Regions from separate parts of the Cellulosimicrobium sp. KWT-B genome, predicted to be linked through region 1. Evidence: riboswitches for the same ligand, from Rfam matches in the RefSeq annotation. Region 1 holds a riboswitch; each other region holds the start of a gene.
What was found. A riboswitch is a leader RNA that binds a small molecule or an ion and turns the genes downstream of it on or off. The one in region 1 is predicted to bind thiamine pyrophosphate.
Positions count from the first base shown of each region.

Region 2: it holds a riboswitch for thiamine pyrophosphate, as region 1 does, so the genes downstream of both, B9L22_RS07285 (thiamine ABC transporter substrate binding subunit) here and thiO (glycine oxidase ThiO) in region 1, are expected to answer to the same signal.
Region 3: it holds a riboswitch for thiamine pyrophosphate, as region 1 does, so the genes downstream of both, B9L22_RS10625 (ECF transporter S component) here and thiO (glycine oxidase ThiO) in region 1, are expected to answer to the same signal.

Region 1 covers NZ_NEDO01000001.1:205,884-213,046, forward strand. The annotation lists gene B9L22_RS00865 (PspC domain-containing protein) at 1-346, shown strand, start outside; gene B9L22_RS00870 (hypothetical protein) at 346-996, shown strand; gene B9L22_RS20715 (hypothetical protein) at 1,144-1,950, opposite strand; gene B9L22_RS00880 (glycosyltransferase family 4 protein) at 2,158-3,318, shown strand; gene guaA (glutamine-hydrolyzing GMP synthase) at 3,323-4,936, opposite strand; gene thiE (thiamine phosphate synthase) at 4,979-5,689, opposite strand; TPP riboswitch at 5,734-5,835, shown strand; gene thiO (glycine oxidase ThiO) at 5,826-7,100, shown strand; gene thiS (sulfur carrier protein ThiS) at 7,106-7,163, shown strand, end outside.
Region 2 covers NZ_NEDO01000002.1:234,236-241,398, reverse strand. The annotation lists gene B9L22_RS07305 (hypothetical protein) at 1-287, opposite strand, end outside; gene B9L22_RS07300 (DUF4235 domain-containing protein) at 345-620, opposite strand; gene B9L22_RS07295 (ABC transporter permease) at 727-3,264, opposite strand; gene B9L22_RS07290 (ABC transporter ATP-binding protein) at 3,261-4,031, opposite strand; TPP riboswitch at 4,350-4,454, shown strand; gene B9L22_RS07285 (thiamine ABC transporter substrate binding subunit) at 4,537-5,628, shown strand; gene B9L22_RS07280 (iron ABC transporter permease) at 5,732-7,163, shown strand, end outside.
Region 3 covers NZ_NEDO01000003.1:160,044-167,206, forward strand. The annotation lists gene B9L22_RS10615 (energy-coupling factor transporter transmembrane protein EcfT) at 1-662, opposite strand, end outside; gene B9L22_RS20025 (ABC transporter ATP-binding protein) at 659-2,509, opposite strand; gene B9L22_RS10625 (ECF transporter S component) at 2,502-3,206, opposite strand; TPP riboswitch at 3,313-3,432, opposite strand; gene B9L22_RS10630 (hypothetical protein) at 3,577-4,014, shown strand; gene B9L22_RS10635 (Rv2578c family radical SAM protein) at 4,058-5,713, shown strand; gene B9L22_RS10640 (PPOX class F420-dependent oxidoreductase) at 5,720-6,187, opposite strand; gene aspS (aspartate--tRNA ligase) at 6,471-7,163, shown strand, end outside.

The DNA.
Region 1 (7,163 bases):
CGACGTCGCCGAGCAGGGGTTCGGCGTGTCGTTCGGCGACCCGCGCATCGACCTGTCCGACCTGGACCTGTCCGACGCGACCGGCGGCTCGCCCGTCGAGGTGCCCGTCCGGCTCGGCGCGGGCGACGCGACGGTCGTCGTGCCCGACGGCGTCCCCGTCCGCGCCGAGGTCCAGGTGCTCGCGGGCAACGCGCGCTGGCACGTGGACGGCGACCGCCAGGAGATCGGCGGGGTCAGCACGCAGCCGGTGACGTTCGACAACGACGAGGTCCAGGCGGGCGACGACCCGCTGCTCGTGCTGCAGGTCGAGGTCGGCGCCGGCCAGGTCACGATCGAGGAGGACTGATGAACGACGAGAACCGCCGCGACGACGACACGCGGCCGCTCGGGGACGAGCTGTTCGAACCCGCCCCCGCGCAGGACCCCGGCCTGGCTCAGCAGCCGGACCGCCGGGAGGCGTCCGGGACGGACGCGACGGTCCCGCTCCCCGCCGTGACGCCCACGGCCGACGCCCGCGCGACGACCCCGCTCCCGGCCGCGGCACCGCTGACCGACACCGGGGCCACGACGCCACTGCCTGCCACGCCGCTGCCCGCCACGCCGTCGGCCGACCCGCTGTCGGTCGACGGATCGTCCGTCGACGCGCCGCCCGTCGGTGCCCCGTCGGCCGGTGCCCCGTCGACTGGTGCGCCGCTCTACGGCGCGGCCCCGACGACGTCGGGCGCCGACCCGTCGCCCACGAGCGGGACGCCCGGCGCGGGCGGGACGCCCGGCGCGGGCGGGTTCCCGGACCCCGGCCCGCTCCCGCGGCGCGGCCCGCGCGTCGCGACGATCGTGTGGGGCTTCGTCATCGTCGCCTTCGCCGTCGTGGTGCTCGCGGCCGCGCTCGGTGCCCGTGTCGACCTGGGGCTCGCGACGATCGTCGTGCTCGCCGCGGCGGGCGTCACGCTCGTCGTCGGGTCGATCGTCTCCGGGGCACGACGCCGTCGGGGCTGAGCCGCACCGGGACCTCCGGGTACGCCGAGGGCCGTGGCACGTCGTGCCACGGCCCTCGGTGTGCCCGAGCGACGCCGCCCCGCACGCTCTCCCCGGTGCGACCCGGTGGGAGCGGGTCCTCGGCGCCCGGACGGGCTGCCGGGACGGTCAGGGGGTCGGCTCGTCGCCCCGCCGCGCCGGGCCGTCGGCCCGGTGCTCGGGCGTGGTCGGCCCGGTCGTCGTCGTCGGGGTGCCGGGCGACGCCGCGGGCGAGGAGCCCGGTGCGCTCGGCGTGCCCGTGCCGGCGGCACCGGTCGGCTCGACGGGCGTCGCCGTCGTGCCGGGAGCGGCCGCGCGGGCCTCGGCGCCGGGGGTCGAGAGCGCGGAGGGGCGGCCCGGGGACGTCGGCTCGGGGCGCACCGGAGGCGCCGTCGGCGACGGCTCGACGTGCCCCGGCGCGGCGTGCGCGGGTGCGGCGTGCCGACCGGCGTCCGACAGGTCGCCCGACGACGAGTAGCCGCCCGGGGTCTCGACGGCGACGCTCGGCCCGCCCGCGAGCCGCCGGAGCGCGATGCCGACGAGGATGAACAGGATGCCCAGCCCGATGACGAGCGCGCACACCCCGAACGCGACGACGGACGTGAACAGCGACGCGCGCAGGAACGAGGCCGTCATGACGGTCTGGCGCGTGGGGTCGTCCTGGTCGAGCTCGGCGTAGGTCTTGCCGTCGCTCGCCTCGAGGGCGTGCTTGTTGATGACCTCGGCCTGCGCGTACGCGGTGAGCGGCCCGTTGACGTGGCGCCCCGCGAGGAACGACGCGTCGTCGGAGACGGTGATCTCCTCGGCGGACAGCTGGTTCGACACGACGATCCATGTGCCGATGCCCGCGAGGAGAAGGATGATGCCCGCGATGATCGACACGAGGCCGATGCCCCGTGCCCCCTTCGTCGGTGTGACGGTGACGGTGCTCGACATGGCGCGTTCTCCCCTTCGTCAGGACCCACCTGCAGCCGCCCGCGCGAGACCGCCCGCGGGTGCGGGCCGGTCACGGGACGGTCGAACCACCCATACGGGGCCCACGGTAGCGACGGGAGACGCCCACCGCGCGGCGAACGCGCACCTCAGGGCGGGCGCGGCGACGACCGCGCGGCCCGCCAGGGTCGGGATGGGAGGATGCGGTCCGTGCGCATCACCCACCTGACCGACTGCTACCTGCCGCTGCTCGGCGGCATCGAGACCCAGGTCGCGCGGCTCGCGCAGCAGCAGGCGGCCGCCGGTCACGACGTCGCGGTCGTCTGCACGACGCCCGCGCGCCCCGGCGCGCACGGAGTGTCGACCGAGCGGGACGGTGACGTCACGGTGCACCGGCTCGCCGCGCGCGTCCCGGGCGGCTACCCCGTGCACCCGCGCGCGCCGCACCACGTGGCGCAGGTCCTGCGCGCCGACCGGCCCGACGTCGTGCACCTGCACATGGGCGTGCTGACGCCCTCCACCCAGGCGTCGCTGCGGACGGTCGTGCGCGCGGGGCTGCCCGCGGTGCTCACCGTGCACAGCGTCTGGGGCGGCGCGGAGCGCGCGTTCGCCGGGCTCGACCGCGTGGTCCGCTGGTCCCGCTGGCCCGTGCTGTGGTCGGCCGTGAGCGAGCTGACCGCCGCTCCCCTGCGCCGCATCGTCGGCGACCACGGCGAGGTCGTGGTGCTGCACAACGGCCTCGACCTCGACGCGTGGCGCGTCCCGCGCACCGAGCGCGCCGACCGCATGGAGGGCTCGGCCGTCCACGTCGTGGCCGCGACGCGGTTCGCGCCCCGCAAGCGCGTGCTGCCGTTCCTCGAGGTCGTGCGCGACGCCGTCGCGCGCCTCCCCGAGAGGGCGCTGCACGTGACGCTCGCCGGGGACGGACCCGAGCTGGCCGACGCGCGGCGCTTCGTCACCGAGCACGGGCTGGGGTCGGTCGTGTCCCTCCCGGGGCGGCTCGACGCGACGGGCCTCCAGCGGCTCTACGCGCGCGCCGACGTGTTCGCCGCGCCCGCCGTCGAGGAGGCGTTCGGCATCGCCGCGCTCGAGGGCCAGGCCGCCGGGCTGGCGGTGCTCACCCGCTCGCAGTCGGGCGTGGCGGAGCGCCTCACCAACGGCGTCGACGCGCTCGTGGCGGACGACGACGCCGGCCTCGCCGACGCGCTCGTTCGCCTCGCGACCGAGGACGGCCTGCTCGACCGGATCGTCGCGCACAACCGCGACGTGCCGTCGTCGGCGGGCTGGCCGCGCGTGCTCGCCGACGTGGAGCGGGCATACGAACGGGCCGCGACGATCGCCGTGGATCGTCGGGCCCGTCCGTCCCGCTAGGGGGTCACTCCCACTCGATGGTGCCCGGGGGCTTGCTCGTCACGTCGAGCACGACGCGGTTGACCTCGGAGACCTCGTTGGTGATGCGCCTCGAGATGACGGACAGCACGTCGTAGGGCAGGCGCGTCCAGTCGGCCGTCATCGCGTCCTCGGACGAGACGGGGCGCAGCACGATCGGGTGGCCGTAGGTGCGGCCGTCGCCCTGGACGCCGACCGAGCGGACGTCGGCGAGCAGCACGACCGGGCACTGCCAGATCTCGTCGTCCAGACCCGCCTTCGTCAGCTCCTCGCGCGCGATCGCGTCGGCGGCGCGCAGCGTCTCGAGGCGGTCCGCCGTGACCTCGCCGACGATGCGGATGCCGAGCCCGGGGCCCGGGAACGGCTGGCGCGCGACGATCTCCTCGGGCACGCCGAGCTCGCGGCCGACCGCGCGGACCTCGTCCTTGAACAGGGTGCGCAGCGGCTCGACGAGCGAGAACTGCAGGTCGTCGGGCAGGCCGCCGACGTTGTGGTGGCTCTTGATGTTCGCCGCGCCCTCGCCGCCGCCGGACTCGACGACGTCCGGGTAGAGCGTGCCCTGCACGAGGAACTTCACCTCGGCCCCGTGCTCGCCCGCGTCCTCGACGATCTGGCGCGCCGCGTCCTCGAACACGCGGATGAACTCGCGGCCGATGATCTTGCGCTTGGTCTCCGGGTCGCTGTGCCCGGCGAGCGCGGTGAGGAACCGCTCCTTCTCGTCACGGATCACGAGGTTGACGCCCGTCGCCGCGACGAAGTCGCGCTCGATCTGCTCCACCTCGCCCGCGCGCATCAGCCCGTGGTCCACGTGCACGCACGTGAGCTGGTCGCCCACCGCGCGCTGCACGAGCGCCGCGGCGACGGCGGAGTCCACGCCGCCCGAGAGCGCGCAGATGACGCGCGCGTCGCCGACCTGGGCGCGGATCGCCGCGACCTGGTCCGCGATGACGTTGCCGGGCGTCCAGTCCGGGGCGAGGCCCGCGCCGTCGTACAGGAAGTGCTCCAGCACGGTCTGGCCGTGCGCGGAGTGCTTGACCTCCGGGTGCCACTGCACGCCGTAGAGGCGACGCTCGCGGTCCTCGAACGCGGCGACCGGCGAGCCCGACGACGTCGCGAGGACCTCGAAGCCCTCGGGCGCGCGGTGCACGGCGTCGCCGTGGCTCATCCACGTGGTCTGGTTCTGCGGCGTGCCGTCGAGCAGCACGCCCGCGGCGCACACCTCGACCTCGGTGCCGCCGTACTCGCGCAGGCCCGTCTGGGCGACCTCGCCGCCGAGCGCCTTCGCCATGGCCTGGAAGCCGTAGCAGATACCCATGACGGGCACGCCTGCCTCGAACAGCGCCGGGTCGACGAACGGGGCACCCGTGGCGTACACGGACGATGGGCCGCCCGAGAGGATGATCGCGGCCGGGTCCTTCGCGAGCATCTGCTCGACCGTGAAGGTGTGCGGCACGATCTCGGAGTAGACCTTGGCCTCGCGCACGCGGCGCGCGATGAGCTGCGCGTACTGGGCGCCGAAGTCGACGACGAGCACGGGCCGCGGGGTCGAGGCGACCTCGGCGGTGGTGGGGGTGTCGGGAGCGGTGGCGGGTGACGTCACCCGTCCAGGATAGTCGCCGCGCGGCGGGGCTCGTCCCGCGTCTCAGGCGTCGGCGGGCACCTCGGCGCGCGCCGCGACGCGCTCGCGCAGGGCGCGGGCCGCCGCCTCCGGGTCGCTCGCCGCCGTGATCGCGCGCACCACCACGATCCGGGTCGCGCCCGCGTCGAGGACCGCGTCGAGCCGGTCCGCGTCGATGCCGCCGATCGCAAACCAGGGCGTCGCGGGCCGGGTCGCCGCGACGTCCCGTAGCAGGTCGAGGCCGACGGCGGCCCGTCCCGGCTTCGTCGGGGTCGCCCACAGCGGACCCACGCAGAAGTAGTCCACCGCCGGGTCGGCCTCCGCCGCGGCCGCCTGCGCGGCCGAGTGCGTGGACCTGCCGAGCACGGGCCCCGCGCCCAGCAGCGCCCGGACCGCCGGCACGGGCAGGTCGCGCTGACCCATGTGCACGACCGGCGCGCCCGTGACCGACGCCACGTCCGCCCGGTCGTTCACGGCCCACAGCGCGCCGTGCTCCGTCGCGACCCGCGCGACGAGCTCCTGGAGCTCGAGCTCGCGCGCGACGTCGAGCGTCTTGTCGCGGAGCTGCACGACGTCCACCCCGCCCGCGAGCGCCGCCCGCAGGAAGTCCTCGAGGTCGCCGCGCTCCTCGCGCGCGTCCGTGCAGAGGTAGAGCCGCGCGTCGGCGAGCCGGGCGCGTACGGCGTCCGCCGACGGGGCGGGAGTGGCCGGGGTGGTGGAGGTCTCGGAGCTCACCCGCGGGAGCCTAGCCTCGGCGGGTCCTCGGCAGGAGGTACTGTGGCCGACAGCACGGGAGCCCCGCAGGGGGCTGAGAGGGCGTCGCCGCCGACCGTCGAACCTGATCTGGGTCATGCCAGCGAAGGGAGCGCACATGAACCTGTCCGTCCACCCGTCCGCGGGTGGCGCCGTCGTGCCCGACGGCGCGCGCGACGTCGTCGTCGTGGGGGGCGGGATCGTGGGTGTCGCCGTCGCGTGGCGCGCGGCGCGCGCGGGGTTGACCGTCACGGTGCTCGACCCGGCGCCGGGCGCGGGCGCGACCCACGCCGCAGCGGGGATGCTCGCACCGGTGACCGAGGCCGACTTCGGGGAGGAGGCCGCCCTGCGGCTCCACCTCGCGGCCGCCGCGGCGTGGCCGGCGTTCGCCGCGGACCTGCGCGCGGCGACGGGGGCGGACGTCGGGCTGCGGACCGCCGGGACCCTCACCCTCGCCTACGACGCGGACGACCTCGCGCTGCTCCGCCGCGTCCTCGCGCTGCACGCCGCGCACGGTCTCGCGTCGCACGAGCTCACCGTCGCCGACGCGCGCCGCCGCGAGCCGTACCTGGGCCCGCGCGTCGCCGGGGCGGCGTGGGCCCCCGCGGACCACGCCGTCGACCCGCGCGCGGCGCACGCCGCGCTGCTCGCCGCGCTCGGCGGAGGCGACGCCGCGGGTGCGGGCTCGGCCACCGGGGCGCGCGTCGTCCGCGCGTCCGCGACCCGGCTCGCGCTCGATGGCGGGCGCGTGGTCGGCGTGCACGACGACGCGGGCCGGCTCCACCGCGCGGGTGCGGTCGTCGTCGCGGCGGGCTGGCAGTCGGGCGCCCTCCTCGCGGACGTGCCGGGCGTCGTCGTGCCCACGCGGCCGGTGAAGGGTCAGACGCTGCGGCTCGACGCGGGCCCGGACCTCGCGCTGGAGCACGTCGTGCGCGGGCTCGTGCAGGGCCGGCCGGTGTACGTCGTGCCGCGCGACCCCGAGCCGGCCGGCCCGCGCGCCGGGCACCGGGAGGTCGTCGTCGGGGCTACCACCGAGGAGAACCCGGACGACCGCCGCGCCACCGCCGGCGGGGTCTTCGCGCTCCTGCGGGACGCGCGCGCCCTCCTGCCGGGGATCGACGAGGCCGCGCTGGTCGAGGTGACGCCGCGGGGGCGCCCCGCGACCCCGGACAACCTCCCGCTCGTCGGGCCGACGGACGTCCCGGGGCTGCACCTCGCGACGGGCCACGGCCGCAACGGCATCCTGCTCGCCCCGCTCACGGCGGACGCCGTCGTCGCCGGGCTCGGCGGGCTCTCCGGCCTGGGCGGGACCGAGCCCGGCGACGACGTCGCGACCGCCCTCGCCACCGCCCGCACCGACCGCTTCGCCCGCACCGCCACCACACCGAGGTGAGACCCGTGACCGCACCCGCACCCACCGCGCTCGTCAACGGCGAGCCGTACCCGCTCGACGGCG
Region 2 (7,163 bases), on a different contig from region 1:
TCGGTGCGCGGCTCCCGCCGCAGGACGTGCAGCATGACGACGATCCCGACGACCGTCGCGAGCGGCGAGAAGCACAGCACGAGCAGGCCGAGCACCCCGGACGACGGCGCGACGGCGAGCGCGGCCCGCAGCGCGAGCTCGTGCAGCACCTGCGCGAGGACGGCGACCGCGACGAGCGCGGGCCAGTGCCGGGCCAGGAGCCGGCCGGCGTCGGCGAGGACGCGCAGGCCGGCGCGCAGGATCGAGTCCTGAGGGGGCGTCGTCGGGCTCGCCGGCGGGGCGGTCACGCGCGCCAGGCTACCGGGCGGCCCGGCCTCGCTCGCGCGGACGGGGCGGGCCGAGCGTCAGGCGCGCGACGCGAGGCGGGCGACGACGCGCTTCGCCTCCTTGCCCGCGAAGCGGCGGGCGAGGACGCCGACGCCCGCGGCGACGGCGGCGAAGGTCACGGCCTGGACGACGCCGACCTCCTCGTCGTCGAGGTCCTTCGGGGCGTCGTGCCCGGTGACCTTGGCCCAGACGAACGTGACGAGCTTCTGCGCGGCCCAGCCCGCGGCGAAGGTCAGGGCGACGGTCCCGACCTTGAGGGCCAGGGTCTGCTCGTTCTCGTTCGTGTCGGCCACGAGGGGTTCCTCCGTCGGTCGGGGCGCCGGGCGGCGCCGGGCGTGCTCGCACGACCACCGTAGTGCGAAGTCGCCGCCCACGCGTCGCCCGGCGCGCGCACCCGGCTCAGTCGTGGCTCACCGCGTCCAGGACGGGCAGGCGCGCGGCGCGCACCGCGGGCCACACCGCGGCGACGACGCCCACGACGCCCGCGAGCACGAGCATGGCGCCGAGCTGGGCCCACGGCACGGCGAGGGTCGTGAAGCCCTGGTCCGCGAGCACCGACGGGAGCGCGGCGGCGAGGCCGGTCCCCACGGCGAGCCCGACGGCCGTGCCGAACACCGCGACGAGCACGGACTCGATGACGATCGTCGTCGCGAGCTGGGCCCGCCCGAGCCCGACGGCCCGCAGCAGCCCGATCTCGCGCGTCCGCTCCGCGACGGACAGGGCGAGCGTGTTGACGATGCCCAGCACGGCGACGAGGACGGAGAGCCCCAGCAGGGCGTAGACGATCGCGAGGACCGACTCGACCTGGCCCGCGACGTCCGCGGCGAACTCGTCGGCGTCGAGCACGGACGCGACGACGTACGGCGCGACGGCGTCGGTCACCCCGGCCCGCACGGCCGCGAGGTCGGCGCCGGGCTCGGCGTCGAGGAAGAGCATCTCCGTCGTCGTCGCGCCGACCGCGGCCGCCACGTCGGGCGGCAGGAGCAGGTCGACGGAGAACGCGTGCGAGTCGACCACCGCGCCGATGCGCACCTCCCGGGCCGGGAGGTCGGGCCGTGCCGGGTCGGCGAGCGTCAGGACGTCGCCCAGGGCCCAGCCGTGCTCGTCGAGCGCGTCCGCCATGACGGCGGCCTCGCCCCGCGCGTACGCGTCGAGGTCGCCCTCGGTCGCGGTCGTGCGCACGGAGCGGCCGAAGCCGTCGGCGGGGAACCCGACGACGAGCTGGGGCTCGCCGTCGACGACGACCTGCCCGTACGTCGTGACGTCGACCGCCGCGACGCCGGGCACGGCGCGGACGTCGCCCGCGACCCCCTCGGGCAGGTACGGCATCGCCGAGCGGACGACGAGGTCGGCCGCGGTCTCCTGGTCGACGATGTCCTGCACGGAGACGCGGGTGGACAGCGCGAGGACGGACGTCGTCGAGACGAGCGCCATCCCGACGACGAGCGCGCCCGCGGTGGCCGCGGTCCGCCGCGGCTGGCGCGTGACGTTGCCGCGCGCGAGGCCGCCGAGCGGGCGGACCAGCGCGACGAACGGCGCGGCGAGGACGGTCAGCACCGGGCCGACCGCGAGCGGGGCGAGGAGGAGCACGCCCGCGACGACGCCGGCCGCGCCGAGGCCGAGGAGGGGCGCGCCCCCGCTGCCGACCACGGCCGCCGCGACGACCAGCCCCACGCCCGCGAGCAGCGCGAGGGTCCCGGCGACGGCACGGGCCCGCCCGGTCCCGGCGGGCCGGACGACGTCGGCGCGCATCGCCTCGACCGGGCGGACGAGCGCGGCGTGCCGCGCGGGCAGGGCGGCGGCGAGCACCGACACGACGACGCCGACCACGAGCGGGACGGCGACCCCCGTGGCCGTGACGGGCAGCGAGCCGGAGAGCTCCATGCCGACGGCGCCGAGCCCGCTGCGGGCGAGCTCCGCGAGGCCGAACCCGGCCCCGACGCCGAGCAGCGCGCCCACGGCCCCGACGACCGCCGCCTGCCCCACCACGGAGCCGAACACCTGCCCGGGCGACGCGCCCACCGCGCGCAGGAGCGCGAGCTCGCGGGTGCGGCGTCGGACGTGCATCGAGAACGTGGTGGTGATGATGAACGTGCCGACGAACAGCGCGAGCGCGGCGAACACCAGCAGGAACGTCGAGACGAAGCCGAGCTGGTCGGTGATCGCCTCGCTCGTCTCGGCGCGCAGCTCCGCCCCCGTCAGCGCCTCGGCGCCCGCGGGGAGCGCGGTCGCGACGGCGTCGCGCAGCGCCTCGGGGGAGACGTCGTCGGCCGCGTACAGCGCGACCGACGGCACGAGGCCGTCGGGCGCGTACGTCGCGGCGGCGGTCCCGGCGTCGAGCAGGACGATCGTCGCGCCCGCCATCGGTGCGGACAGCGAGACCTCGCCGACCACGCGCACCGGCCGCACGGCGTCGCCGAGCACGACGTCGGTCGTGTCGCCCACCACGAGGCCCGACGCCGCGAGCGTCGCCGACTCGAGCGCGACCTCGTTGCCGTCGCGGGGTGCGCGGCCGTCGACCACCTGCGGGCCGGGGTCGCGGGGGTCGTAGGCGACGCCGATGCTCGGCGCCTGGCTGCCGAGGACCGCGGTCCCGTCCGCGCCCACGAGCACCGCGGGACCGCTCACCTCCGGGAGCGCGAGCGCGACGTCGTCGCGCGCGCCGAGGTCGCGCGCCAGGTCTGCCGGGACGAGGCTGCGCGCACCGCCGACCTGGGCCGACGTCGACATCAGCGCGTCCCCGGCCGACGACGCACCGCGCACGTACGCGTCCGCCTGGACCGACGAGGCGACGATGCCGTCGAACGTGGTCGCGAGCATCGCGCGCAGCGCGAACGTGCCGGTCACGAACGCGACGCCGATCGTCACGGCGAGGACCGAGAGGACGAGCTGCGCGCCGTGCGCGCGCACGCCGCGCAGCGCGATCCGGCCCATCATCGGGCGGCCGCCGTCGTCGCTGCCGGGGCGGCGTGCGCCGGGGACGGCCCGGCGGGCGTGAGGGAGCCCAGCGTGTCGAGGACCGCCTGCGGCGTGGGGTCGTGGAGCTCGGTCACGAGGCGGCCGTCCGCGAGGAAGAGCACCCGGTGGGCGTACGACGCGGCGGTCGGGTCGTGCGTGACCATCGCGACGGACTGGCCGAGGTCGTCCACGGACGCGCGCAGGAAGCCCAGGACCTCCGCGGCGGCGCGCGAGTCGAGGTTCCCCGTCGGCTCGTCCGCGAGCACGATCGCGGGCCGCGACACCAGCGCCCGCGCGCACGCGACCCGCTGCTGCTGCCCGCCCGACAGCTCGGCGGGCCGGTGCCCCAGCCGGGGGCGCAGGCCCACGGCGTCGACCACGCGGTCGAACCACTCCCGGTCGACGGGGCGCCGGGCGATCGCGAGCGGCAGCACGATGTTCTCCTCCGCCGTGAGCGTCGGCACGAGGTTGAACGACTGGAAGACGAACCCCAGGCGCGTGCGCCGCAGGCGCGTCAGCCGGCGCTCGCTCATCGCGGAGACGGTCTCGCCGTCGACGACGACGGTCCCCGCCGTGGGGGAGTCGAGCCCCGCGAGGCAGTGCAGGAGCGTGGACTTCCCGGACCCGGACGGGCCCATGATCGCCGTCAGCCGACCCTTCTCCACGTCCACGTCCACGCCGTCGAGCGCACGCACCGCGGCCTCGCCGCGCCCGTACGTCTTCACCAGCCCGCGCGCGGTCGCGATCGCGGGTCGTGCACCGCCCTCGGCGCCCTCAGTGCCCTCAGTGGGCGCGCCCTCGCGCGGGGTGCTCCGCCGTGCCGCACCTGTCGTCGTCACGTCCTCGTCCGTCCTCTCGTCGTGCCGCTGCGCGGGAGCGTCGTGGCTCGCCGGGCGGCGTCGTCCTGTGGTGGCCGCCGGGGCTCCCGGCGGCCGCACCGACCCTCCCGCGGCGCGCGTCCCCGCGGCATCGGGGGCGGGCCCCGAACCGTCCCTGGTCCGCGGGCGCCGGCGCTCAGGGTTCTCTCAGGGGACTCTCCGGGTGTGGGGCCGGTGTAGGCTCGCGGTGAACGACAGGGGAGCTCCTGGAGGAGCTGAGAGTGCGGACCACCGCAGACCCTCGAACCTGATCCGGTTAGCACCGGTGGAGGAAGTCGGGATTCTCGATCACCTGCTCGCGCGGTCCGTCGCGCCCACCCGGCGCGCGGCCCGTCGGGCCGGTGGACCCCTCCTGAACGTCCAGGGAGGACACATGCAGCACACGACCACCGTCGCCCGCCGCGGCCGGGCCCTCGCGACCGGCGTGGGCGCGACGCTCGCGCTCCTCGCCCTCGCGGCCTGCTCGGGGGGCGACGGCGCCGGGGGCGACGACGCGTCGTCGGGCAGCGGGGGCACGGTCACCCTGGTGACCCACGACTCCTTCGCGGTGAGCGACGACGTGCTCGCCGCGTTCGAGGAGGAGAGCGGGCTCACCGTCGAGCAGGTCGCGCCCGGCGACGGCGGCGCGCTGGTCAACCAGCTGATCCTCACGAAGGACTCGCCCCTCGGCGACGTCGTGTTCGGGATCGACAACACCTTCGCGTCGCGCGCGATCGACGAGGGCGTCCTCGAGCCGTACACGCCCGCCGACGTCTCGGAGTCCGCCGCGTCGTACGCGGTCGGCGACGGCGGCGAGCTCACCGCCGTCGACCTCGGGGACGTGTGCGTCAACGTGGACCACGCGTGGTTCGCCGACGCGGGCATCCCCGAGCCCGTGACGCTCGAGGACCTGGCGAAGCCCGAGTACCGGGACCTCCTCGTCGTGACCAACCCCGCGACGTCGTCGCCGGGCCTCGCGTTCCTCCTCGCGACCGTCGGGGCGTTCGGCGAGGACGGCTGGGAGGACTACTGGGCGGACCTGCGCGCCAACGGCGTGAAGGTCGTCGACGGCTGGTCCGACGCGTACTACGTCGACTTCTCCGGCTCGGAGGGCGCGGGGCCGCGCCCGCTCGTGCTGTCGTACTCGACGTCGCCCGCGTTCACGCTCACCGAGGACGGCTCCGCGTCGACCACGGGCGCGCTGCTCGACACGTGCTTCCGCCAGGTCGAGTACGCGGGCGTGCTCGCGAACGCGAAGAACCCCGAGGGCGCGCAGCAGCTCCTCGACTTCCTCGTGAGCGAGACGTTCCAGGGCGACGTCGCCGACCAGATGTACATGTACCCCGCCGACGACTCCGTCACGCTGCCCGACGGCTGGGCCGAGTTCGCGCCGCTCGCCGACGAGCCCTTCGAGGTCGCTCCTGCCGACGTCTCGGCGCACCGCGACGAGTGGATCAAGGCATGGACGGCGACGGTCGTCGACTGACCTCCGGTCCCCGAACCCCCGGTCCCCGAGCGACCGCGGCTCTCCCTCGCGGGGTAGAGCCGTGGTCGCGCGGGGGAGACCCGTGGTTTCCCGAGGTAGAGCCGTGGTGAGGGGTCGGGCGGTCCGGCGGGGCGGCGTCGGGCGCGGGGTGCTGTGGGGTCTGGCGGCGGCGGTGCCGCTCGCGTTCCTCGGGGTGTTCTTCGCGTGGCCGGTCGTCACGCTCGTGGCGCGCGGGTTCGTCGGGGACGACGGCGGCCTCGACCTCTCGGGGTTCGCGGAGGTCTTCTCCGAGCCCCGCACGTGGCGGATCGTCGGCCTCACGCTCTGGCAGGCCGTGCTCGGCACGGCGCTGTCGCTGCTGCTCGGCGTGCCCGGCGCGTACGTGCTGTACCGGTGCCGGTTCCCCGGTCGGCGGATCGTGCGCGCGCTCGTCACGGTGCCGTTCGTGCTGCCGACCGTCGTCGTCGGCGTCGCGTTCCGGTCGCTGCTCGTGCAGGGCGGCCCGCTCGGGTTCCTGCGGCTCGACGAGACGTTCGCCGCGATCGTCGTCGCGCTCGTGTTCTTCAACTACTCCGTGGTGGTGCGCACGGTCGGCGGGCTCTGGGAGCACCTCGACCCGCGCGCCGAGCAGGCGGCGCGCGCCCTCGGCGCGACGCCGTGGCGCGCGTTCCGCACCGTGACGCTCCCGGCGCTCACGCCCGCGATCGCGAGCGCCGCGTCGATCGTCTTCCTCTTCTGCGCGACGGCGTTCGGCGTCGTGCTCGTGCTCGGCGGCATCCGCTACGGGACGATCGAGACGGAGATCTGGATCCAGACCACGCAGTTCCTCGACCTGCGCACCGCGGCGGTGCTGTCGGTCGTGCAGCTCGTGGTCGTCGCGGCGGCTCTCACGGTCGCGAACCGCACGCGGGCCCGGCGCGAGCGCGCCCTCAACCTGTCGTCGTCGGCGTCGTCCGCCCACCCGCTGCGCCTGTGGCGCGACGGCCGCCCGACGGGCGACCTCGCGCCCGCGGCGCTCACCGCGGCCGTGGTGGTCGTGCTCGTCGGGCTGCCGCTCGGCACGCTCGTCGTGCGCTCGTTCCGCGTCCCGGGCGGCGGCTGGGGCCTCGACAACTACGCGAACCTCGGCACCACGGGCGGGCGCAACGCGCTGTCCGTCACCGTGTGGGAGGCGGCGGGCAACTCGCTGCGCACCGCCGCGCTCGCGACCGTGCTCGCCGTCGTGATCGGGGGCCTCGTGGCGCTCGTCGTGTCCCGGCGCCCGCGCTCGCGCGGCGGGCGGCGCGCGATCTCGGTGCTCGACTCGGTGTTCATGCTCCCGCTCGGGGTCTCTGCGGTGACCGTCGGCTTCGGCTTCCTCGTCACGCTCGACCGGCCGCTCGGCCTCGACGTCGACCTGCGCACGTCGGGGCTGCTGGTGCCGATCGCGCAGGCGGTCGTCGCGACGCCGCTCGTCGTGCGCACGGTCCTGCCGACGCTGCGCGCCATCGACCCGCGCCTGCGCGAGGCCGCCGCGACCCTCGGCGCCGCGCCCG
Region 3 (7,163 bases), on a different contig from region 1:
GCCGTGGTGCGCGGACCGGAACCGAGGCCCCGCGACTCGAGCGCCACGGTCAGGCGCTCGGAGCGGCGCACGGCACCGACGAGGAGGGCGAACGCGGCGGTGCCGAGCGCGCGGGGGGACCGGGGGAGCGTGCCGGGCCGCCGCCGCGGGTCGCGCACGGCCTGCGCGCAACGGATCGTGTGCCAGGCGTCGGGCAGCTCGACGAGCAGCCGGTGGGCCGCGAGCACCGCGTACGTCCACGTCAGGGGCAGCCGCCCGTGCTGGTGGAGGCTCGTCATGAGGCGCACCGGGTCGGTCGTCACCGCGACCGTGAGCGAGAGGGCGCCGACGAGCAGCGTGCGCACCGCGAGCCCGGCGCCGATCGTCAGGCCGTCGGAGCCGACGGTGACCGGGCCCAGGTCGACCGGGTCGCCGCCGGGCCGGGTGGCGACGTTGACGACCAGCAGGCTGGTCGCGAACACCAGGAAGGGCACGTGCGCCAGGGCGAGCGTGCGCACGGGGACGCGTCCCGCGACCAGCAGCGCCGCGACCGTGAGCACCCACCCGATCGCGGGGGTGTACGGGTCGGTGACGAGCAGCGCACCCGTCGACACGACGAGGACGGTCGCCAGCTTGACCGTCGGGTTCCAGCGCCCGAGGGGCGTGCTGTGCGGCGCGCTCACGGGGCGACCTCCGCGAGGGCTGCGGGCGCGGTCTCTGCAACGTCGGCTGCGACGGCGGTGCCCGAGGCGGCGTCGAGCGCCCGGACGAGCGCGCCCGGGTCCACGCCGTGGCGGCGGCCCGTGCGGGCCCACCACGCGAGCAGGGGAGGACGGCGCAGGCGGGCGCGCCGGCACAGCGCGTCGTCGGCCAGCACGGTGGCGGGCGGCCCGAGCGCCACGAGCCGGCCGCCGATGACGACGGCGACACGGTCGGCGAGGGCCGCGACGAGCGCGAGGTCGTGCGTGACGACGACCACCGCGCCGCCCGCGTCGGCACGCTCGCGCAGCGCGTGGGCGACGGCGTCCGCCTGGGCGCGGTCGAGCCCCGACGTGGGCTCGTCGGCGAGGAGGACGGGCGGATCGAGCACGGTCGCCGTCGCGAGGGACAGTCGCCGCTGCTCGCCGCCGGAGAGCCGGTACGGGTTCGCGTCGACGAGGTGCGTGAGGGCGAACGCGTCGAGGGTGCGCGCGACGCGTCCGTCGACGTCGTCGAGCCGCGCGAGCCGGGCCGACCAGGCGACCTCGTCGCGGACCGTGCGCGCGAGGAGCTGGTGCTCCGGGTCCTGGAACACCATCGCGACGGGCGCGCCGGGCGCCGTCGTGACCTCGCCCGTGGTCCGTTCGAGTCCCGCCAGCCCGCGCAGGAGGGTCGACTTGCCGCCGCCGTTGGGCCCCACCACCGCGAGCACCTCGCCCGCGTGCACGTCGAGGTCGACGTCGCGCACCACCGGCGTCTCGTCCTGCCCGCGCCCTCGGCGGCCCGCCGCGGCGGCGCGGTGCACCGCGAGGCGACGGGCACGCAGGGCGACCGGGCGGTCAGGGGCGAGCGCCGCCGGGCCGGTGTCTGCGTCACGGGGGTCCGCGGCGCGGGGGTCGACGGTGCGGGGGTCGGCGGAGTGCGCGAGGTCGACGAGCCAGGCGTCGGTCGCGGGCGCGCCGAGCGTGCCCGGGGCTCCTGCCTGCCGGAGCCGGACGTCGAGCGGCAACCAGCACCCGAGCTCGGCGAGCGTGGCGGCGTGCGCGCGCAGGACGGCGGTCGTGGGGCCGTGCGCGACGACGCGGCCGGTGTCGTCGAGCACGAGCGTCGCGTCCGGGAGCGTCCCGACGTCGTCGAGGCGGTGCTCGACGAGCACGACCGACCGGCCGGAGGTGCCGTGCGCGCCCTGTTCGGGCGCCCGGACGAGCCCGCCCACGAGCGTCCCGACCTCGTGCGCCGCGGCCGGGTCGAGGAACGCCGTCGGCTCGTCGAGGACCACGAGCTCGGGGTCGGCGACGAGCGCCGCCGCGAGGGCGACGCGCTGCGCCTCGCCTCCCGACAGCGCGTGGGTCGGCCGGTCGTGCAGGTGGTCCGCACCGACGGCGGCGAGCGCGGTGGCCGCGCGGGCGTCCATCGTGCGCGGGTCCGCCGCCCGGTTCTCGAGCGCGAACCGCAGCTCGTCGTCGACGCGGGCGAGGCACAGCTGGTCGCCCGGCCGCTGCTGGACGAGGCCGACGCGCGCGGCGAGCGCCGCCGGGGTCGTGTCGCGCGGGTCGACGCCCGTCACGCGCAGGTCGCCCGTGACCGACCCTGGGAGCGTGTGGGGCACGACGCCGACGAGCGCGCGCAGCAGCGTGGACTTCCCGCAGCCCGAGGGGCCGAGCACGAGCAGCCCGGTGCCCGCGGGGACGGTGAGGGTGAGGTCGTCGAGCACGCGCGTGCCGTCGTGGCCCACGGTGACGTTGAGGCCGGCGGCGGCGACGGCGTCGGGCACGTCGCCGGGCACGGCGTCCGGCGTGACGTCCCGTGCGGCGGTCGGTGCCTCAGCCACGGCGGTCTGCCCCGATCGCGAAGGCGTCGAGCGCGCCGGTGCGGGCGAGGGCGTCGCCGAGGAGGCGCGCCGCGATCCCGCACAGCACGACGCACGAGACGACCTGCACGCCGAGCCGGAGCATCGCGTAGTCCTGCCCGAGCCAGCCGAAGCGGACCGCGTTGAACGCGTAGGTGACGAGCGCCGCGCTGACGCCCGACGCGACGAAGACCCACCAGCCGTAGCGGCGGTACCGGGTGAGTGCGAAGGGGATCTCGGCGCCCACGCCCTGGACGAGCCCCACGAGGACGAGCAGCGGGCCGGCGGGCGACGCGAGGAAGACCACCTCGACGAGCGCCGCGAGCGTCTCGGTGAGGATGCCGACGCCCGGCTTGCGCACGATGTACGTCGCGAGCGGGCCGACGACGATCCACGCGCCCGCGAGCACGTTGGCGGCGAGGTCCGCGAGCGGGCCCATGGCGAGCTGGAGCGGGGCCCAGAGCTGCACGATCGCCCAGTAGACGAACCCGAACACGACCCCCAGCACGGCGACGAGGACCGTCTCGTGGAGGGTGAGGCCGCGGCGTCGGGCACGGCTCGGGGGAGCGGCGACGGCGCGGTCCCGGGGGGCGGGCGTGGGACCCACGCCGTCAGGTCGGTCGTCGGGCGTGGCGGTGGGCGGGGTCGCCCGGGGCGGCGTGGTGCGGGGCTCGGTCATGCGGTTCCCTCCGTCGGGCCCCCGGGGCGAGGGGTGCACGACGGCGCGCCACCGCTGCCCCCGCGCGGACGGCACGCGCGGGGCGCGGGCACGAGCGCGCAGGGGGACGGTGACGTCCGCCCTGCTCCCTTCGCTGGTACGAACCAGATCAGGTTCCACGGGTCTGCAGGAGGGACGGGTGTCCGGCCTGCACTCTCAGCGCTCGTGCGCTCCCCGGGGGCGTTCGGCCCGACCCTAGGGCCTGGACGCCCGCCGGACAATCCCGGCGTCTCACCCACCGGGACGCCCGGCCGCCGTGAGAAGGTGACGGCGACGAGGCGCCCGCGCGGACCGGGGACGGGCTCCGACCACGAGGAACGAGGCAGTGCGCATGACCCGAGACAACGACCCCGCCGCGGTCGCCGAGCTGGACCGCCTCGACGAGGCCGTGCGGAGCGCGTCCGCGGGCGACACGTCGGCGCAGATCGCGCTGTGGCGGCAGACCGTGCGCCTCGGCACGTGGTTCTTCATCGCGCGGGGGTCCGAGGACCAGCCTCGTCCGTACGCCGTCGCTGCGGACCAGGGGCCCATGATCTGCCTCTACAGCAGCGCCGCGCGCGCGGACGAGGCGGCCCGGGCGCTCGGTCTGGCGGACGACGAGACAGGCTCCGTGCCGCTGCTCGGGGTACCCGTGCCGGCGGCGATCGACTACGTCGCGTCCTTCGGCGCGGCCGGGGTCGTCGGTGTCGCGCTGGACCACCCGCGCATCGGCCACCACATCCCCCTCGGGAACCTGGCGCTGCTCAAGGCGTGGTCCGCCGACGGCTGACCCGCCCTTGACAGCGCGTTCGAACGTTTGTTCGAATAGCGCGATGCGGTGGGACGGACAGGCGCTCGGCGCGGACGACGGCGCGCTCCCCGGGCTGGAGCGGGTCGGCCTCGTCCGCAGCGTGCGCACGCCCGAGTTCGCGGGCATCACGTTCCACGAGGTCACGGCCAAGAGCGCGCTGTCCAAGGTGCCCGCGATGTCGCGCATGCCGTTCCGGTGGACCGTCAACCCGTACCGCGGGTGCAGCCACGCGTGCTCCTACTGCCTCGCGCCCGCCACCCCGGTGCTGCTGGCCGACGGCACGCAACGGCCGATCGGCGAGCTGCGTGTCGGCGACGAGATCGTCGGCACCGCCCCGCACGGCGCGTACCGGCGCTACGTGCGCACCCGGGTGCTCGACCGCTGGACCACCCGCAAGCGTGCCTACCGCGTGACCCTCGCCGACGGCACGCGCCTCGTGGCGAGCGGCGACCACCGGTTCCTCACCGAGCGCGGGTGGCGCCACGTCGTCGGCGGTGCCGGGCACCGTGCCCGCCTGGCGCTCGGCGACGTGCTCGTCGGGCCGGGCGCCGCGGCGCTCGCGGACGGGCGGCCCGTCCTCGACGGCCAGGACGTCACCGGCGGCGAGGCGCTGCGCGTCGACTCGCTGGAAGCGCTCGACGGGCCGGGGGAGACGACGGAGCTGGTCGACATCACGACCGGCACGCGCGACTTCGTCGCCGCGGGGGTCGTGAGCCACAACTGCTTCGCCCGCCCCACGCACCAGTACCTCGACCTCGACGCGGGCGAGGACTTCGACCGGGAGGTCGTGGTCAAGGTCAACGTCGACGACGTGCTGCGGGCCGAGCTCGCCCGCCCGTCCTGGGCGCGCGAGGCCGTCGCGCTCGGCACCAACACCGACCCGTACCAGCGCGCCGAGGGTCGCTACCGCCTCATGCCCGGCATCATCGACGCGCTCGCCGGGTCGGGCACGCCGCTGTCCGTGCTGACCAAGGGCACGCTCCTGCGCCGCGACCTGCCCCTGCTCGTCGACGCGGCCTCGCGCGTCGAGGTCGGGGTCGGCGTGTCCCTCGCGCTCCTGGACCCCGAGCTCCAGGCGAGCGTGGAGCCGGGCACGCCCTCGCCGCGCGCGCGGCTCGAGCTCGTCCGCACGGTCCGGGAGGCCGGTCTGCCGTGCGGCGTCATGGTCGCCCCCGTGCTGCCGTGGCTCACCGACTCGACCCGCGCGCTCACCGAGCTGCTCGACGCCGTCAAGGACGCGGGCGCGACCGGCGTCACGGTGCTGCCGCTGCACCTCAAGCCCGGCACTCGCGAGTGGTACATGGGCTGGCTCGCGCGCGAGCACCCGCGGCTCGTCCCCGGGTACGAGCGCGTGTACGGCCGCGGCACGTACGCCTCGACGGCGTACCGGTCCTGGCTGTGGGACCGGGTGCGGCCGATGCTCGAGGCGCGCGGGTTCGCCGTCGCGGGGCACCGCGGCCCCGCGGGCGTCGAGGGGCGGTTCCGCCGCGGCGAGCCCGGCGACCGGCGACGCCGGTCAGGACCGCCGACGGACGGCGCCTACCCGGCCGGCAGCCTCGCCGTCGACCCGGCGCCGCAGGACGCGCGCCACGGCCACGGCGGGGCGCTCGCGGGCATGCCGGTGGACGGCGGCGGGCTCGACGTCGTCGGCGGGGGAGTGGAGCAGGTCCTGTTCTGACCTGTCTCAGGCGTCGGCGAGGCGCGCCGGGAAGCCACCCGTCGCCACCGGTCCCCAGCGCGTGATCGTCAGCCGCACGAGCGACTTGCCCTGGGTGACCATGGCGGCGCGGTACTCGTCCCAGTCCGGGTGCTCGCCGCTGACGGCGCGGTAGTAGTCGACCAGCGGCTCGACCGACTCGGGCAGGTCGATCACCTCCGCCTCGCCGTCGACCTGCACCCACGGGTCGGAGAACCGCTCGCCCAGGGACAGCAGCGACGCGCGCGGGTCGCGGCGCACGTTGACCGCCTTGGCGCGCTCCGGGTACGTCGACACGACGACCCGACCCGCGTCGTCCACCCCGTACGTGACCGGGCTGAGCTGAGGGCGGCCGTCGGCGCGGGTGGTGACGAGGACGCCGTCGTGCCGGGAGCGCAGGAACTCCTCGAGCTCGTCGCGCTCGACGCGCCGGTTCGTCGCGATGGTGCGTGCCACGGGTCACCCTCCTTCGTGCGGGCGGCGGGCCGGACGGCCCTGCCGCGGCCGGTCGGCCCGTGCGCGCCCGCAGGCGCCGCGCCGGTCCCGGCGGTGCCGCCACGGGACGTCGCGGCGGCACCGCCACGGTATCCGGTCGTCCCCGCCGGTCGAGAGCGGACCGTCGACCGCCTCCGGTCGGAGGTATCCGGTCGAGCCGCCCGCCCGCCCGCACTAGACTTCAGCGGACGCGTCCCCGCTCCGGGAGCGCGACCCCCCACCGCCCACCTGGAAGGAACCCTCCGTGCTGCGCACCCGAACGGCCGGCTCACTGCGGGCCGAGCACACCGGTCAGACCGTCACCCTCACGGGCTGGGTCGACCGTCGGCGCGATCACGGCGGCGTCGCCTTCATCGACCTGCGCGACGCCTCGGGCATCGCCCAGGTGGTCATCCGCGACGAGGCGGTCGCGCACCCGCTGCGCAACGAGTTCGTCCTCCAGGTCACGGGCGAGGTCTCGCGCCGCCCCGACGGGAACGAGAACCCGTCCCTGCCCACGGGCGAGATCGAGGTCGTCGCGACCGACGTCGTCGTGCTCAACACCTCCGAGGCCCTGCCGTTCCAGGTCTCGACGGCGCTCGCGGACACCGAGACGATCGGCGAGGAGGCGCGCCTCAAGCACCGCTACCTCGACCTGCGCCGGCCCGCCCCCGCGCACGCCCTGCGCCTGCGCGCCAAGGCGAACCAGGCCGCGCGCCGCGTGCTCGACGCCGAGGAGTTCGTCGAGATCGAGACGCCGACGCTCACCCGCTCGACGCCCGAGGGCGCGCGCGACTTCCTCGTGCCCGCGCGCCTCGCGCCCGGCTCCTGGTACGCGCTGCCGCAGTCGCCCCAGCTGTTCAAGCAGCTCCTCATGGTCGCGGGCATGGAGCGCTACTACCAGATCGCGCGCTGCTACCGCGACGAGGACTTCCGTGCGGACCGACAGCCGGAGTTC